Regions from separate parts of the Streptomyces yunnanensis genome, predicted to be linked through region 3. Evidence: riboswitches for the same ligand, from Rfam matches in the RefSeq annotation. Region 3 holds a riboswitch; each other region holds the start of a gene.

Evidence for each region. A riboswitch is a leader RNA that binds a small molecule or an ion and turns the genes downstream of it on or off. The one in region 3 is predicted to bind magnesium.
Region 1: another riboswitch for magnesium. It lies ahead of MOV08_RS06715 (NRAMP family divalent metal transporter); the one in region 3 lies ahead of MOV08_RS42575 (NRAMP family divalent metal transporter).
Region 2: another riboswitch for magnesium. It lies ahead of MOV08_RS32935 (NRAMP family divalent metal transporter); the one in region 3 lies ahead of MOV08_RS42575 (NRAMP family divalent metal transporter).

What each region holds. Positions count from the first base shown of each region.
Region 1 covers NZ_CP095749.1:1,541,083-1,546,713, forward strand. Annotated here, with positions in the region: gene pls (epsilon-poly-L-lysine synthase Pls) at 1-2,615, opposite strand, end outside; gene MOV08_RS06710 (DUF1345 domain-containing protein) at 3,068-3,847, opposite strand; M-box (ykoK) riboswitch at 4,001-4,172, shown strand; gene MOV08_RS06715 (NRAMP family divalent metal transporter) at 4,472-5,631, shown strand, end outside.
Region 2 covers NZ_CP095749.1:7,535,389-7,541,019, reverse strand. Annotated here, with positions in the region: gene MOV08_RS32945 (hypothetical protein) at 574-810, opposite strand; gene MOV08_RS32940 (lytic transglycosylase domain-containing protein) at 1,414-1,968, opposite strand; M-box (ykoK) riboswitch at 2,486-2,656, shown strand; gene MOV08_RS32935 (NRAMP family divalent metal transporter) at 2,959-4,605, shown strand; gene MOV08_RS32930 (hypothetical protein) at 4,676-5,011, shown strand; gene MOV08_RS32925 (hypothetical protein) at 5,128-5,349, shown strand.
Region 3 covers NZ_CP095749.1:9,669,610-9,675,240, reverse strand. Annotated here, with positions in the region: partial or broken gene MOV08_RS42590 (IS5 family transposase) at 40-886, shown strand; gene MOV08_RS42585 (hypothetical protein) at 883-1,281, shown strand; gene MOV08_RS42580 (hypothetical protein) at 1,672-1,944, shown strand; M-box (ykoK) riboswitch at 2,309-2,482, shown strand; gene MOV08_RS42575 (NRAMP family divalent metal transporter) at 2,792-4,435, shown strand; gene MOV08_RS42570 (hypothetical protein) at 4,537-4,872, shown strand; gene MOV08_RS42565 (winged helix-turn-helix domain-containing protein) at 5,607-5,631, shown strand, end outside.

The sequences.
Region 1 (5,631 bases), 8.1 Mb from region 3:
CCGACCAGTGCGGGGGCGGTGGACAGCAGTGCCAGCAGCGGCAGGCCCAGCAGGGAGAGCCCGTAGGCGGCGCTCCAGCCGAGCGAACGCCGCCAGCGCGGGGCGGGCCACGCGGCGCCGGCCATCCGCTCGGCGGCGCCGGCCGGGCGGGCCGGGGAGCCGGACCAGCAGGCGCCGTCGGGGATCTCGCCGTCCAGGCAGGCACCGGCGGTGAGTTCGGCGCCCTGTCCGACGACGGCGCCGGGCATCAGCATGCTGCGGTGGGCGACCCGGGCGCCGGCGCCGATCCGGACCGCGCCGATGTGCAGGGTGTCGCCGTCGAGCCACCAGCCGGAGATGTCGGCCTCGGGTTCGACGCTGCAGCCGTCGCCGAGTTCGGCGAGGCCGGTGACCGGCGGCATGGTGTGCAGCGCCACGTTCCGCCCGGTGGTGCAGCCCAGGGTCCGGGCGTACAGCCGCGCCCAGGGCGTACCGAGCAGGGACGGGATGCCGAAGGCGGCGACCACGCGTTCGGCGGTCCACAGGCGCAGATGGGTGGCGCCGCCGCGCGGATAGGCGCCGGGCCGGATCGAGCCGGCGAGCGTCCGGGCGGCGAGGGCGCCCAGGGCGCAGCGCATCGGGGCGCTGTAGAGCACCACCCAGCCGACGATGATCAGCCACCAGGCGGTGTGCGGGGCCCAGACCTGCGGGGCGAGCCAGCCGAGGATGTTGTCGCCGAGCGCGAGCCCGACCAGTCCGCGCAGACCGGCGACGCCGTACAGGGCGGTCTGGACGAGGAGTTGGACGACGCCGGCGCGGCGCGGGACGGGGCGGACCGGGCGGACCTCGTCCACCGGGCCGCCGAGCGAGTCGAGGTGCTCGGCCATGTCGCGCAGCACCGGGTGGCGGTAGAGGTCGGCGACCGAGACGCCGGGGTGGTGGGCGCGGAGCTGGGAGGCCATCCGGGCGGCGACCAGGCTGGTGCCGCCGAGGGAGACGAAGTCGCTGTCCGGGCCGGGCCGGACGCCCAGGAGTTCCTCCCAGATGCCGGCGAGGCGGGCGGCGGTGCCGTGCAGCGCCGGGGCCGGGGCGCCGACCGCACCGTCGACCGGGGCGGTCGGCAGCGGCCAGGGCAGCGCCTTGCGGTCGACCTTGCCGGACGTCCGGGTGGGCAGGCTCTCGACCTCCGCGAGGACCGGTACGAGCTGCGCCGGCAGCCGTTCCTGGAGCAGCGCGCGGGCCTTGTCCTGCTGGAAGCTGGAGCCGTCGGGGGTGCGCTGCTCGGGGACGACGTAGCCGACCAGGACCTGGGTGCCGGCCGGGGTGGTCTGGACCGCCGCGGCGGCGCCGAGGACGCCGGGCAGGGCGGCCAGCGCGGCGTCGATCTCGCCCAACTCGATGCGTCGGCCGCCGAGTTTGATCTGGTCGTCGGCGCGGCCGACGAAGAGCAGGCCCTCGGGTTCGGCGCGGACCAGGTCGCCGGTGCGGTAGGCGCGGGCGGTGTCCAGGACGTCGTCGGGCCGGAAGCGCTCGGCGTCCTTGACCGGGTCGAGGTAGCGGGCGGTGCCGACGCCGCCGATGAGCAACTCGCCCTCGGCGCCGTAGGGCACCGGCCGGCCGGCCCGGTCCACGACGGCCAACTGCCAGCCCTCCAGGGGCAGGCCGATGCGGACCGGCTGGCCCGGCCGGAGGCGGGCGGCACAGGCGACGACGGTGGTCTCGGTCGGGCCGTAGGTGTTCCACATCTCGCGGCCGGATCCGGCGAAGCGGTCGACGAGCGCGGCGGGGCACGCCTCGCCGCCGACGATCAGCAGCCGGACCCGGCGCATCGCCTCGTCGGGCCAGAGCGCGGCGAGGGTGGGCACGGTGGAGACCACGGTGATGCCCCGCTCGACCAGCCACGGGCCGAGTTCGTGGCCGGCGCGGACCAGCGAGCGGGGGGCGGGCACCAGGCAGGCGCCGTGCCGCCAGGCGAGCCACATCTCCTCGCAGGAGGCGTCGAAGGCGACGGACAGTCCGGCCAGTACCCGGTCGCCGGGGCCCAGCGGCCGGTCCTGGCAGAACAGGACGGCCTCGGCGTCGACGAAGGCGGCGGCGGCGCGGTGGCTGACCGCGACGCCCTTGGGCGCGCCGGTCGAACCCGATGTGAAGATGATCCAGGCGTCGTCCTGGAGGCCCGGGGGACGTGGCGCCCCGGCGGGCCGGGCCAGGGCGGGCGGCGGGGCGGCCGGGCCGAGGACGGCGCAGACGGCGGCCTCCCGGAAGACGGTGGCGGCCCGCTCGTCGGGGTCGTCGGCATCGACCGGGACGTACGCCGCTCCGCTGCGCAGGACGGCGAGGATCGACAGGTACAGCTCGGCGGTTCCGGAGGGCACGCGGACTCCGACCCGGTCACCGGGACCGATTCCGAGGTCCCTGAGCTGCCGTGCACGACGTTCGGTCTCGCTGCACAGGTCGCGGTAGGTGATCACCTCGGCGCCCGTGTCCAGGGCGATCGCCTGGGGGTGTGCGGCCGCGGTGGCGTCGAGCACGTCGAGCAGGGTCCGCGGGGCCGGGGTGCCGGCGGTGCGGTAAACGGCCCGTGCGGGCAGTGGCTCTGACGACTCGAAGGACGATTCGAGAAGGGGCGACGACATCGTTATGCCTCTGTTGTGTCGGTGCCGGTGGGTGGAGACCCTCGGACATTCGCCACTAGAGATGCCGCTGACCAGGCATGGGTTCTCGCTGGGGACCCACAGATCCACCATTCGAACGTGTTGTGAATGCGGCCGATGCGCGCTTGGCCAGGCGGCAGCGGGAAAGCGGCCCCGGCGCCTGACCACGGCGTGAGAAAGAATTGACTCCGACCGGAGATTGTTTTCGGCACCGCCGCCCCGAAGCGACAAAAGTGCAGGTCAGAGCCTTGTGAGCGATTGGTTACGGGTCAACCGGTCAAGCCTTGGCCAAATGATTGCGCAATTGAACAAGTATTCATGAAGTTCTCAGACCCGTCTCACCGTCCCGTCACGATGCCGCCATACCCTCGAAAGGCCCCCTCTACACCTCGGGGCGCCCATCGGATGACATCCCAACCGGGCCCGGCGGCCGACTACTTGAGGATGTTGACCGCACGGGCCACCACCAGCACCACCGTCAGCAGCGAGACCGCCGACTGGAGCAGCATCAGCAGCTTCGCCCAGCGGGTCAGCGGCATCACGTCGGTCGGACTGAAGGCGGTGGCGTTGGTGAAGGACAGGTACAGGTAGTCGGCGAACTGCGGCTCCCAGTGCTCCGGGGCCATCTCCGGCGTCGCCATCTGCGGGAAGAGGAAGTCGGGGTAGCGGCGCACGGCATGGACCCGGGCGACCGGGCCGCCGCGGTCCCACTCCCAGTACCAGAGCGCGAAGACGATGACGTTGGTGGCCCAGATGGCGCCGCCGGTCGCCAGCAGCTCCCCGGCGTCCTGGCCCTCGGTGCCGCGCACCAGGCCGATCACCAGATGGACCGCGGACCACCCGTTGGCCGCGCTGATCATCGCGATCAGCACCAGCCCCGCCCACCGGTAGAGCCGGGAGACCCGCTCGATGCGGTACGGGTCGGCCGCCACCAGCACCAGCACCAGCGCGGTCTCCAGCCCCGGCAGCAGCCACTCCGGATGGATCGCCAGCCGCTCCGGCAGCCGCCACTGGAGCGCCACCGCCACCAGCATCGCGAGCGTCGAGGGCCAGCGGGGCTCACCGCGGGTGACCCGCCGCCAGGCCGGCCGCAGCCGCCGTCCGGCCTCCTCCACCCCCGCCACGGCAGGCGCCAGCAGCGCCTCGATGCGGTCCAGCCGCTCGGCTTCGGTACCGGCTTCGCCCGCCTTGCCGGGCTCGGGGTTCTCGGACATGCGCCTCATGCTCACCCGAGGTCGCAGCGGTGTCCAGCAGCCCGTCCCGGACGCCGGGACGGATCCGCCGCGGGGTTAAGACTCGGTCAAGAACTTGCGTCCCTGTGCAAGTACCCCGTGGGCAGGGTCTAGACTCCTAGAGGTTTGACGAAGCGAGCACCTCGTTCGGTGAGGCGTCGTCACGGACACAGGCCACTGATCCCACCCGTCGAGAGACGCTCCGGATCAGGACAGGTCTCCCCGGCCCAAGGGGTGACCCCAAGTGGCTGCCCGCACACAGGGCTACGCCGTGACGTGCCAAAGCTCTGACGAGTAGGGGTGAACCGGTCGACGGCGACCGGTCCGCTCCTTGCCGGATCGACGACGGCGCGCCCGACGCGCCCCGACCGGAAGGAGGCGAGAGACATGGAATGCAGTAGTCCGGGCCATCATCGGCCCCCCTTCCGTCTGCCCTCGCTCACTTCCGGCACGCGGTAGTCACCTCCCCTGCGCGGCCTCCCCGCCGCCCCACGCCCCCGTACGGCCCACCGCCGTCACGGGTCGCCGTGCTGCGCGCCCGCGCAGGGGAGATGACTGCCCCGCGCCCCCAACACCTCCCCCGCTCGGGGGACTTGGGAGGTTGCCATGACCGACACCACGATCCGTTCCACGGCCGCGGCCACGACCCCGGCCCCGCACGCCACCGCGGTGCTCGACGACGCGCACACCGGTGACATCCGCGGCGCGCTCGGCACCATCCGGCACGACGACACCGCCCCGCGCCGGGGCCTGTCCGCCAAGCTCAAGACGCTGCTGGCCATCGTCGGCCCCGGCCTGATCGTGATGGTCGGCGACAACGACGCCGGCGCCTTCACCACCTACGGCCAGGCCGGCCAGAACTACGGCACCCACCTGCTGTGGACCCTGCTCCTGCTCGTCCCGGTCCTCTACGTCAACCAGGAGATGGTGCTGCGTCTGGGCGCCGTCACCGGCGTGGGGCACGCCCGGCTCATCCTGGAGCGGTTCGGGAAGTTCTGGGGCGCGTTCTCGGTCATCGACCTGTTCCTGCTCAACGCGCTGACGCTGGTGACGGAGTTCATCGGCATCACCCTCGCCGCCGGCTACCTGGGACTGCCCAAGGTCGGCGCGGTGCTGCTGGCCGCCGCCGTGATCATCGCCTCCGCCTTCACCGGGTCGTTCCGCCGGTTCGAGCGGATCGCCATCGCGCTGTGCGCGGCGTCGCTGCTGCTCGTCCCGCTCTACTTCATGGTCCACCCGTCCACCGGCCAGATGGCCCACGACTTCGTCGTCCCGCACCTCCCCGGCGGGCCGGGCCAGTTGTCGGCCGTGATGCTGCTGATCATCGGCATCGTCGGCACCACCGTCGCCCCCTGGCAGCTGTTCTTCCAGCAGTCCTACGTCATCGACAAGCGCATCACCCCGCGCTACATGGGCTACGAGAAGGCCGACCTGTGGATCGGCATCGCCATCGTGGTGCTCGGCGCCGCCGCCCTGATGGGCTGCGCAGCCGCCGCATTCGCCGGCACCTCGGGCGCCGGCGCCTTCACCGACACCGCCGGCATCGCGCACGGCCTGGCCGCCCACGCCGGCAAGCTCGCCGGGGTGCTGTTCGCCATCGCCCTGCTGGACGCCTCGATCATCGGCGCGTTCGCGGTGTCCCTGTCCACCGCCTACGCCATCGGCGACGTCTTCGGCATCCGGCACTCCCTGCACCGCGGCGTCGGCGGCGCCAAGGGGTTCTACGGCGTCTACGCGGGCCTGGTCGCCGCGGCCGCCGCGATCGT
Region 2 (5,631 bases), 2.1 Mb from region 3:
AGCCACGAGATGCGACCTGGGAATTCCTCCTGGCCACCAGACCGGGGCATCCGAGGGGAGTTGCTACGCACGTAGCGTCTTAGCCTTAGAAATCGTCTCATTTGACGAGTATGCGGTAGAAGATGACCACCTGGTCGGCCTCCGAGTTTCCAAGGATAGGGAGGGGGACCCGCACCACGCTCACCGAAGCGCACTGCGCACCCTGCACGGCCGTCTTCTCCACCCTCGTACACGCCAGCCAGCAGTAACCCGGCATCCACCCACCCCCCTTTAGCGGTGACCGTTCATGTCCTTACATGCGCGGACACGCGCGAAGGCCACGAACGCAAAGGTAGGGGCGGCGTGACGAGTCGAGATTCACACGACGTTCTTGAGGACGGACCAGGCAAGCTCGATTGGTCTAACCTGTCGTGACGCCTTCTCCGTGAACTCGCTGGAGAGTGCGCCGCTCCCTCTCACGTGGCCGGCGCGACTCGCTCGGAGTCGGGGCCACAAAGCCCCACCCTTGAGTTCGAATACGTACACCGCGGATTGCTCCTCGACCGGGCTGAGTCGTGGGTTGGCGAGAGGGTTTCAGGTGAGGATCTCGTGCACCGTCTGCAGGGTGATCGCGGGCTCCAACTGTGGAGGCGCTTCGGGATCGTGATCTTGCATGTCTGAGAGGCGGACGGACGCAAAGGTCGCCAGGGTGGCCTGGTCGTGGAGTGCATTGCCCTGGCGGGCGATCTCGCCCTGTTGCTCTCCCGGTTCGCTCATCGCTGCGCTGCGGATGGCTTCTTCGGTAGCTGAGGAGGCCGGTCGCCGTGCCATACGCCAAGCCCCTCATCTCCTCGCCGAAGGTGCCCCCGTCCTCACCTTTGCCGGTGCCAAGACGCTGCCTACCGGGCTCGCCGCCCGGCGCGGACGCTCTGCGCCAGGCCGTGCTCGCCGCACACTGAACCGTTCCGACACGAGGACATCGCCCACGATGCCGATCTGGATCTAGCCACCATCGATGAATGGACAGTCGGGACAGCCGTCGGCCCGCGCTCTGTGGCAGTGCATCACAGTAAGCGGCACGGACCGGGCGGTAGACGCCTCGGATGAAGCAGGAGAGCACTCGGCATCCGCTTCGTACGCCGCCTCCCGCGCACCGTTCAGGGTGCGGCGGGGCTCGGTACCGTCCGGGTCGCGCTGCTCGCATGGACGGCCCTCGGCCTGCCCCAGCCTGTGACCGGCTCATGGTCGAATGTGTGGTGCTGGTACCGGCCGTCGCGCTCTTCGCCGCAGTCGCCGTCCGGGTGCACCTACGCCACCATCCGGGGAAGCCGCAGGGCCGGCCACGGTCGCCGGAAGGCGTGGGCGACGCCTGGTTCACCTCTCTCGGCGTCATGCCCAATCCTGCTGTTTCGCTTGGCGCTAACTGTGTGGTCGTCAGTTGCCCGGAGGGCTGGGTGCCACGCTGATCTGCTTGGCATAGGTCTGGGTGTACTTCGGGATCAGTGCCTCGATCCGTTTGACGTAGTTCTGCGTCTCGGGGATCCGTGGGATGCCCTGGGCCTTGAGCACCGCGCCGGGGCCCGCGTTGTACGCGGCGAGGGCAAGCTGGGTGGGGTCGCCGGGGATGCCCTTGGCCTCCTTGAACAGGTGGCACATGTAGGCGCCCTGAGCCGGGATGGCGTCGGCTGGGTTCCACACGTCGGCCTTGCCATCACCGGTGTGGTCCTTGCCCCACTCCGCCCAGGTCGACGGGTGGAACTGGGCGATGCCCTGGGCTTGGCCAGAGTCTGCCTGCGGGTTCCAGTGGCTCTCCGCGTCGAGTTGCGCGGCCAACATCGGAACGCTCAGCTCCGGGCAGGCTTTGGTGGCCGACTGAACGGTCGCCAGATACTGAGGGGGAATAGTGGGCAGTGCAGGCGGCCGGGTCAGCCACCAGACGACGCCAAGGGCGGCGGCGATCACGAGTACGGCGCAGAGGGTCAGCCCCACCAGACATCCTCGGCGGCCGGAGCCTCTGGATCCTCTCGCCGCCGGAGAAGATCGGTACGTTGTGGCGGGCGCCGATACCACCCAGGAGGGACATGTCGACTGCTGGCCTTCTCCCCATACCCTGCCGCTGGCCGTCGCTCCGGCTTGCCGCTCTTGCATGTACCCAGTCTGTCCGATCGGCCATCCGGTGATCTGTCGATGACAAATGGGACGCATCAGGGCTCCACGTTAGTTGCAAGATCGCGCAACCGAGCGAGGTCTATGGGGATTGCCACACGGGGGAACTGCCCTCGGTCGCCCGCCGCGATACCGCCGCCAGCTGCACTGCAAGAGTTATCCCGGGCGCGATCTCCGAGGCCCTCGAAGGCTTGCCGGCACGGACCATCGACCCGATGCTGCACCACCCCCAGTCGGAACAGCACCGTGAGAGGTGCCGCACCGGGCAGCGGTGGTCAAGAATGAGTCAAGTAGTTGCGTCGATATGCAAGTGGCAGGCACACTCGTGGAGGTTTGAAACAAGGCACCTCGTTCGGTGAGGCGTCTGCACGGACACAGGCCACTGACCCCACGACGTCGAGAGACGCCCAGGTTCAGGACAGGTCTCCCCGACTTAAGGGGTGACCCCAAGTGGCTGCCCCCACAGGATTACGCCGTGCAGTGCCAAAGCTCTGACGAGTTGGGGTGAACCGGCCATGCGGGCCGGTCTGCTCTTTGCCGAGTCGATTGGCGCGATTGCGCGCCCCGGCCGGGAGGAGGCGAGAGACATGGATTGCGGTTGCAGTAGTCCGGGCCACAGTAGGCCCCGCCTCCGCCTGTTCTCGCCCTGTCCCGGCATGCGGTAACCACCTTCTGCGCGTACTCGCGTCCCTGTTCCAGCGCCCGGCACCCGTGCGGCTTGACGCCGTCCCGGGCCGCCGGCCTGCGCGTGCAGCGTGCGCGTTGCCCAGGCATGCCCAAAACCTCCCCCTTCGGGGGAACGGGAGGTCTGTCATGACCGAAACGACGCTCACCCACCCCACCGCTCCCGCACAGCGCAGCGCAGTCCTCGACGACGCGCACGTGGGCGACATCCGCGGTGCGCTCGGCACCATCAAGCACGACGACACCGGAGAGCGCCGGGGTCTGTCCGCGAAGTTCAAGACGCTGCTGGCGATCGTCGGCCCCGGCCTGATCGTGATGGTCGGTGACAACGACGCCGGCGCCTTCGCCACCTACGGCCAGGCCGGTCAGAACTACGGCACCCAGCTGCTGTGGACCCTGCTCCTGCTCATCCCCGTCCTGTACGTCAACCAGGAGATGGTGCTGCGTCTCGGCGCGGTGACCGGGGTGGGGCACGCGCGGCTGATCCTGGAGCGGTTCGGGAAGTTCTGGGGCGCGTTCTCCGTCATCGACCTGTTCCTGCTCAACGCGCTGACGCTGGTGACGGAGTTCATCGGCATCACCATGGCCGCGGACTATCTGGGCCTGCCGAAGGCCGCCTCGGTGATCCTGGCCGCCGCCATCATCATCGCCTCCGCGTTCACCGGCTCCTTCCGCCGTTTTGAGCGGATCGCCGTGGCCCTGTGCGCCGCCTCGCTGCTCCTGGTCCCGCTCTACTTCATGCTCCACCCCAAGACCTCGCAGATGGCGCACGACTTCGTGACCCCGGTCATCCCCGGCGGCAGCGGCGAGCTAGCGACCGTGATGCTGCTGATCATCGGGATCGTGGGCACCACGGTGGCGCCCTGGCAGTTGTTCTTTCAGCAGTCGTACGTGATCGACAAGCGCATCACCCCGCGCTTCATGAAGTACGAGAAGGCCGACCTGTGGATCGGCATCGCCATCGTCGTCATCGGTGCGGCCGCCCTGATGGGCCTGGTGGCGGCAGCGTTCGCCGGGACGAAGGGGTTCGGGAACTTCGACGACACCGCGGGCCTGATCACCGGCATCTCGGCCAAGGCCGGCAAGGTCGCCGGCGTCCTCTTCGCGATCGCCCTGCTGGATGCCTCGATCATCGGCGCGTTCGCGGTGTCGCTGTCCACCGCGTACGCGATCGGTGACGTGTTCGGGATGAAGCACTCCCTGCACCGGGGGGTCAAGGGCGCCAAGGGCTTCTACGCCGTCTACGCCGGCCTGGTCGCCGCCGCGGCCACCATCGTGCTGATCCCCGGCTCCCCGCTCGGTCTGCTCACCCAGGGGGTGCAGACCCTCGCCGGCGTCCTGCTGCCCTCCGCCTCCGTCTTCCTGCTGCTGCTCTGCAACGACAAGCAGGTCCTGGGACCGTGGGTGAACGGCCCGAAGACCAACGCCTTCACGGCGGCGGTCGTCGGTGTCCTGGTGTCGCTGTCGATCATCCTGACCGCCTCGGTGCTCTTCCCGGGCATCAGCTCCAACATGATCCTGGACATCATGGCCGGCTGCGGTGTCGCCGGGGTGCTGGCCGCCGGCTACGCCTTCACCCGCCGGCGCACCGCCACCAAGGAAGACCCGATCGACCGCACCGGCCGCGACTCGTGGCGGATGCCGCCGCTGGAGACGCTGACCCGGCCGGTCATGTCCACCGGCCGCAAGATCGGCATGGGCGCTCTGCGCACCTACCTGCTGATCGCGATGGTCCTGGTCGTCATCAAGATCGTCCAGGTCGCCCTCGGTAACTGACCACTCACCTGGCCGGGTGGTGGCGGGACCTCCCCGCCCACCGCCCCCTCACGGAGAAGGGAGGCCACCGATGCGCTTTCTCCCGCACCTGACCAAACTCACCGCACCGGCCCGACGACACCACCACATCACCGACAACGGGCCCGGCCCGAACGCCACCGGCCACATCTGTCCGCGTGTGCGCCTGGCCCTGTACGACGGCACCGAGCGGGACTACCTGCTCGACGTCCCCAGCACCTGCCCCCACCCCCAGGGCCCACACGCCCGCTACGAACCACGCGTGCACCTGGCCTATGTCCTTGCCCGGCAGGGCCACGGCGCCCACTGGCTCGCCCGCTTCACCGACCTGCCGCTCCCTGCGGCCGAGCGCATCACCGAAGCCATCACCCTGGCCGTCCACGCCTGACTCGGGCCCCAGCGCCGCGCGGACGCTGAAGCCCGCACACCACTGAATCGTTCACCCGCCCTCGGCCACGCCTGCCCGCAGCCGACCGCGCCGCTTATCGGAGGTGAATCTCCCGCATGTCCGTCTTCACCGCTGTCCACATCCACCGCCCCGCCATCCACCGCCCCTCCGCCCGAAGCCGGAACACCGGCCGCGCCATCCTCGGTCTGCTCGCCACAGTGGTACGGCGCATCGCCGACAGCCCCCTCGACAGCCCCGTCCTGCGCACTCTCCCCGGCCCGGCCTCTGTCACCAGGGCCACCGACAAGGAGCGGTCCGCTCGCCCGCACGCCCACTGACACACCATCACCGTCCCCGGTCGCCGACTTCCCTGGCGTCCCCACTGACCGCCCGCTACTTCTCGGTGTTCCATGCCCAGCTGCCGGTATGCCGCCTCAAGGAGGTGACCTCGATGTCCGTCCTCTTCCTTGCCCGTCCCTGGTACGCGGCGCCACGCGTCATCCGTGCCGTGCGGTCCCTCCTCCACCAGACCGTTCGGCGGATCGCGGACGGTGTCGGGCACCTCAAGTCCCCTCGGCATTCGGCTTCTTGACCACGGCAACCACAACGCCCGACGACGG
Region 3 (5,631 bases):
CCGCGGATTCGTGGTGCGGGGTCTGCTGGGGTTGGCGGGGTGAGTGAACGCAAGCCGTACCCCAGCGACTTATCGGACGAGCAGTGGTCGTTGATCGAGCCGGTGATCACCGCGTGGAAGGACCGGCACCGCTCGGTCAGCGGTCATCAGGGCGCTTACGACATGCGGGAGATCGTGAACGCGATCCTCTATCAGGGGCGGACCGGCTGCCAGTGGGCCCACCTCCCGCACGACCTGCCGCAGAAAGAGTGCGACGTACTACTACTTCGCCGCCTGGCGGGACGATGGAACCGACCAGGTCATCCATGAACTCCTGCGCTGCCAGGTCCGTGAACGCGCCCGACGATGAGAGGACCCGACCCTGGTGGTGCTGGACACCCAGAGTGTCCACGCGGCCGTCGGGGTCCCCGCCGCCACGACCGGCTACGATCCGGCCAAACGGGTACCGGGCCGCAAACGCGGCGTGGCAGTTGACGTCCTCGGCCTGGTCATCGCGGTCGCCGTCCTCGCCGCGAACGTCCACGACAACACCGCGGGCATCGCCCTGCTGGACCAGGTCGCCGAGCACACCGGCGACACCGTCCGCAAAGCCCTGGTCGACCAGGGCTTCAAGAACCAGGTCGTCGAACACGGCGCCGGCCTGGGCATCGACGTCGAGATCGTCGAACGCGCCCCCCGCTACCGGGGATTCCTGCCGCAACCGAAGCGGTGGAGAGTCGAGCAGACCTACGGGATCCTGATACTGCACCGACGCCTGGTCCGTGACGACGAGCACCTCACCGCCTCGTCCGCCTCCCGCGTCTATCGGGCGATGTCCCATGTCATGATCCGCCGTCTCACCGGCACGAACACCTCCATCTGGCGCGAGGAGGCGGTGAGCGCGTGAACGTTCGCCCCCTCCTTGAGGCACTGGACCTGCAAGAGGAAGCCGCCCGGGCCCTGGCTGACGACCTTCGCACGCAGATCGACGACCTGCAGACCCGGCTGAGGGAGGCCGAGACACACCTCGCGCACCTCGCGATCACCCGCAAGACCGTCACCAGCCTCGCCGACCGGCTCCCCGCATCCCCGCCCGAACTGCCCGAGCACCCGGACTACCCGCACATCCTCGCCGCCTTCAACGAGTCGACCGCCCCCCTGCGGGCCAAGGACGCCTGCCAGGCCCTTGGCCATGAACCGCTGCCGAAGAACGTCGAAGGCACCCGGGCCAAGCAGAAGCGCCTGGTCAAACTCGGCATCCTCACCGAAGCCGACACCGGCTGCTTCACCCGGCGACAGTAGCCGGCACCGCGGCCAGCACACCTGCCCCAAGTCTCACTTCGAAACGAACATCAACTCACGAACCGTCCACTTACACGATCCGGGTATCCGCAGACTGCTCCCCCGTGGCGAGTACCTACCTCGCCTGCTGCCGGACCAGGCAGCGGCGCTCGGGCGCCGTCCAGGGGCCGGCGCAGGGCGGGCCCCACTCGCCGGGTTCCGTGGGGCGTCCAGGACCTCCCGGCGGGGCCCTGCAGCGCCAGGCGCACTTTTGAGTCAGCTGGGCAACGTCGAGGTCATGGGGTCGGCCGACTCGTCGGCAACAGCCGTCACTCGGCGCCCCGGCGCGGAGCTTCATGAGGGGATCGCCGGCGGGTCGAGGCAGCGGCCGCCGGCGTCGTACCGGAGTCCGTGAGCTTGAGGGAGATCCCGCCCCACATCAAGGAGAACGTGGTCGGCCACACAGCGGACCGATGGCGCCTCCAGGGGGAAATCGCCGAGCTGGTGGAGGTCACTTCTGCGTCGGTGCAGCAAGACGCGTGGCAGGATCGGCCGCTGCGGGCCCAGACAGGCGCCGAACACAAGCCAGCCAGCCGGAGCGCCAACCAGGTCGCCATCGGCATGCCCACCTCAGACAGCGGAGAACACCCCTCCTCCGCGCCCGTAACCGCACGCAAGAACTGAACAGACGCCACGCCCACGGCCAGCCTGCCCCTCCGATCGCAATGTCCGCCGGCCAGTTGGCCTGCCAGGACCTTATGACCCACGCCCTGGTTGGGCATGAGCCGGGCACAGGCGGCGCCCACGTGATGGACCGCCTTCGAGAGCCTTCTCGACTTCCAGTGATTGAGGCCAGATCCAGACCAGGCACGGACCAACCAGCGGGAGCCTCGCCCCGCAAGGCCACAGAGGCGACGCGGGCGCCCACTCCGCCACAGGGAGAAGCCGACTGGGGCCGGGAACATGTTCCGTTACGAGGTGTGTCAAGACTTCGCCAAGTAGTTGCGCTATTTCGCAACTATGCCGCTATGCTTCTGGAGGTTTGAAGAAGGCACCTCGTTCGGTGAGGCGTCTGCACGGACACAGGCCACTGACCCCACGACGTCGAGAGACGCCCAGGTTCAGGACAGGTCTCCCCGGCCTAAGGGGTGACCCCAAGTGGCTTCCCCCACAGGTGGAATACGCCGTGCAGTGCCAAAGCTCTGACGAGTTGGGGTGAACCAGTCATCGGGGCTGGTCCGCTCCTTGCCGCGTCGTCCAGCGCCCACGTGCGCTCCGGCCGGGAGGAGGCGAGAGACATGGACTGCAGTTGCAGTAGTCCGGGCCACAGTAGGCCCGTCATCCGGATTCGTATGCCTTTCTCGACCTCCGGTACGCGGTAACCACCTCTCCCGCGCGCACTCGCATCCCCGTTCCTGACACCGGTGCGGCCTCTTGGGCTGCCTCGGGTGTCCGGGCTGCGCGCTCGCAGGGGGATGGCTCCCGCGCGCCCTCAACGCCGCTCCCCAACGGGGGAATTGGGAGGCCCGCCATGACCAACGTGATCAACGAAAAGACCATTCCCGCACCGCGCAGCGCAGTCCTCGACGACGCGCACGTGGGCGACATCCGCGGTGCGCTCGGCACCATCAAGCACGACGACACCGGCGAGCGCCGGGGCCTGTCCGCCAAGCTCAAGACGCTGCTGGCGATCGTCGGGCCCGGCCTGATCGTGATGGTCGGTGACAACGACGCCGGCGCCTTCGCCACCTACGGTCAGGCCGGTCAGAACTACGGCACCCAGCTGCTGTGGACCCTGCTCCTGCTCATCCCCGTCCTGTACGTCAACCAGGAGATGGTGCTGCGTCTCGGCGCCGTCACCGGCGTCGGGCACGCCCGCCTCATCCTGGAGCGGTTCGGGAAGTTCTGGGGCGCGTTCTCCGTCATCGACCTGTTCCTGCTCAACGCGCTGACGCTGGTGACCGAGTTCATCGGCATCACCATGGCCGCCGACTATCTGGGGCTACCGAAGGCCGCCTCGGTGATCCTGGCCGCCGCCATCATCATCGCCTCCGCGTTCACCGGCTCCTTCCGCCGCTTCGAGCGGATCGCCGTGACCCTGTGCGCCGCCTCGCTGCTCCTGGTCCCGCTCTACTTCATGCTCCACCCCAAGACCTCGCAGATGGCCCACGACTTCGTGACCCCGGTCATCCCCGGCGGCAGCGGCGAGCTGGCCACCGTCATGCTGCTGATCATCGGCATCGTGGGCACTACGGTGGCACCCTGGCAGCTGTTCTTTCAGCAGTCGTACGTGATCGACAAGCGCATCACCCCGCGCTTCATGAAATACGAGAAGGCCGACCTGTGGATCGGTATCGCGGTCGTGATCGTCGGCGCGGCCGCCCTGATGGGCCTGGTGGCGGCAGCGTTCGCCGGGACGAAGGGGTTCGGGAACTTCACCGACACCGCGGGCCTGATCACCGGCATCTCGGCCAAGGCCGGCAAGGTCGCCGGTGTCCTCTTCGCGATCGCCCTGCTGGACGCCTCGATCATCGGCGCGTTCGCGGTGTCGCTGTCCACCGCGTACGCGATCGGTGACGTGTTCGGGATGAAGCACTCCCTGCACCGGGGGGTCAAGGGCGCCAAGGGCTTCTACGCCGTCTACGCCGGCCTGGTCGCCATCGCGGCCACCATCGTGCTGATCCCCGGCTCCCCGCTCGGTCTGCTCACCCAGGGGGTGCAGACCCTCGCCGGCGTCCTGCTGCCCTCCGCCTCCGTCTTCCTGCTGCTGCTCTGCAACGACAAGCAGGTCCTCGGACCGTGGGTGAACGGACCCAAGACCAACGCCTTCACCGCGGCGGTCGTCGGCGTCCTGGTGACGCTGTCGATCATCCTGACCGCCTCGGTGCTCTTCCCCGACATCAGCGCGGGCGCCATCCTCGACATCATGGCCGGCTGCGGCGTCGCCGGGGTGCTGGCCGCCGGCTACGCCTTCACCCGCCAGCGCACCGCCACCAAGGAAGACCCCATCGACCGCACCGGCCGCGACAACTGGCGGATGCCGCCGCTGGAGACGCTGACCCGGCCGGTCATGTCCACCGGCCGCAAGATCGGCATGGGCGCCCTGCGCACCTACCTGCTGATCGCGATGGTCCTGGTCGTCATCAAGATCGTCCAGGTCGCCCTCGGCAGCTGACCCACGCACGTCGGAAACTGACCACTCCCGTGTCGGGGTGGCGGCGGGACCTCCCCGCCCGCCGCCACCCCACCAACCCCTCGCGGAGAAGGGAGGGCCCCATGCGTCTTCTCCCGCACCTCACCAAGCTCACCGCACCGGCCCGACGGCACCACCACATCACCGACAACGGGCCCGGCCCGAATGCCACCGGCCACATCTGTCCGCGTGTGCACCTGGCCCTGTACGACGGCACCGAGCGGGACTACCTGCTCGACGGCCCCAGTACCTGCCCCTGCCCGCGCGACCCGCACGCCCGCTACGAGCCACGCGTGCACCTGGCCTACCTCCTCGCCCAGCAGGGCCACGACGCCCACTGGCTCGCCCGCTTCGCCGACCTGCCACTGCCCGCGGCCGAGCGCATCACCGAAGCCGCCGCCTCGGCCACCCGAGGCTGACACGGTCCGTAGCGCCACGCGGGTGCTGAAGCCCGCACACCACTGAATCGTTCACCCGCCCCGGCCACGCCTGTCCTACGCCGACAGCGCGCCGCCTTACGGAGGTGACTCCCGCATGTCCGTCTTCACCGCTGTCCACATCCACCGCCCCTCCACCCACCGTTGGCACACCGGCCGCGCCATCCTCGGCTTTCTCTCCGCAGTGGTACGGCGCATCGCCGACAGCCCTCTCGACAGCACCGTTCTCCGCGCACTCCCCGGTCAGGCATCCGCAGCCGGGGCCACCTGCCGGGAGCGACCCACTCGGCCGCACGCTCACTGGCACACCGTCACCGGCCCCGATGGCCGACCCCACCTCGAAGCCACGTGGCACTAGCGGCTCCGCGAACGCCACATCCGTAGGAATCCGCACGTTCTTCCCTACCCCGGGGACGTCAGGGCGCCCCTCGCCCCATCCGGACCGTTCCTCTGACAGACGGCCGCTCCCCGCCATGCCGCCAGCGCCCGAAGTAGGCGCCGCCGCCGGAGCCCGACGCCCCCACCACGACTGTCGTCAACACACCGAGCCGACAGGAGACGACATGGCGCTGCGCCACCGCACTGCTGACCGTGTCCACCACGACCGAGCGACCGCACCTGCACCCGCACCGCGGGGGCGTGCCACGCCCTGGCCCGTCCCGCAGTCACCGCACGCACACGCGGCCTCGGAGCCGCCCCAGGCTCCCGTGTACCGCGTGAACAGCCTCGTCATCGACTGCG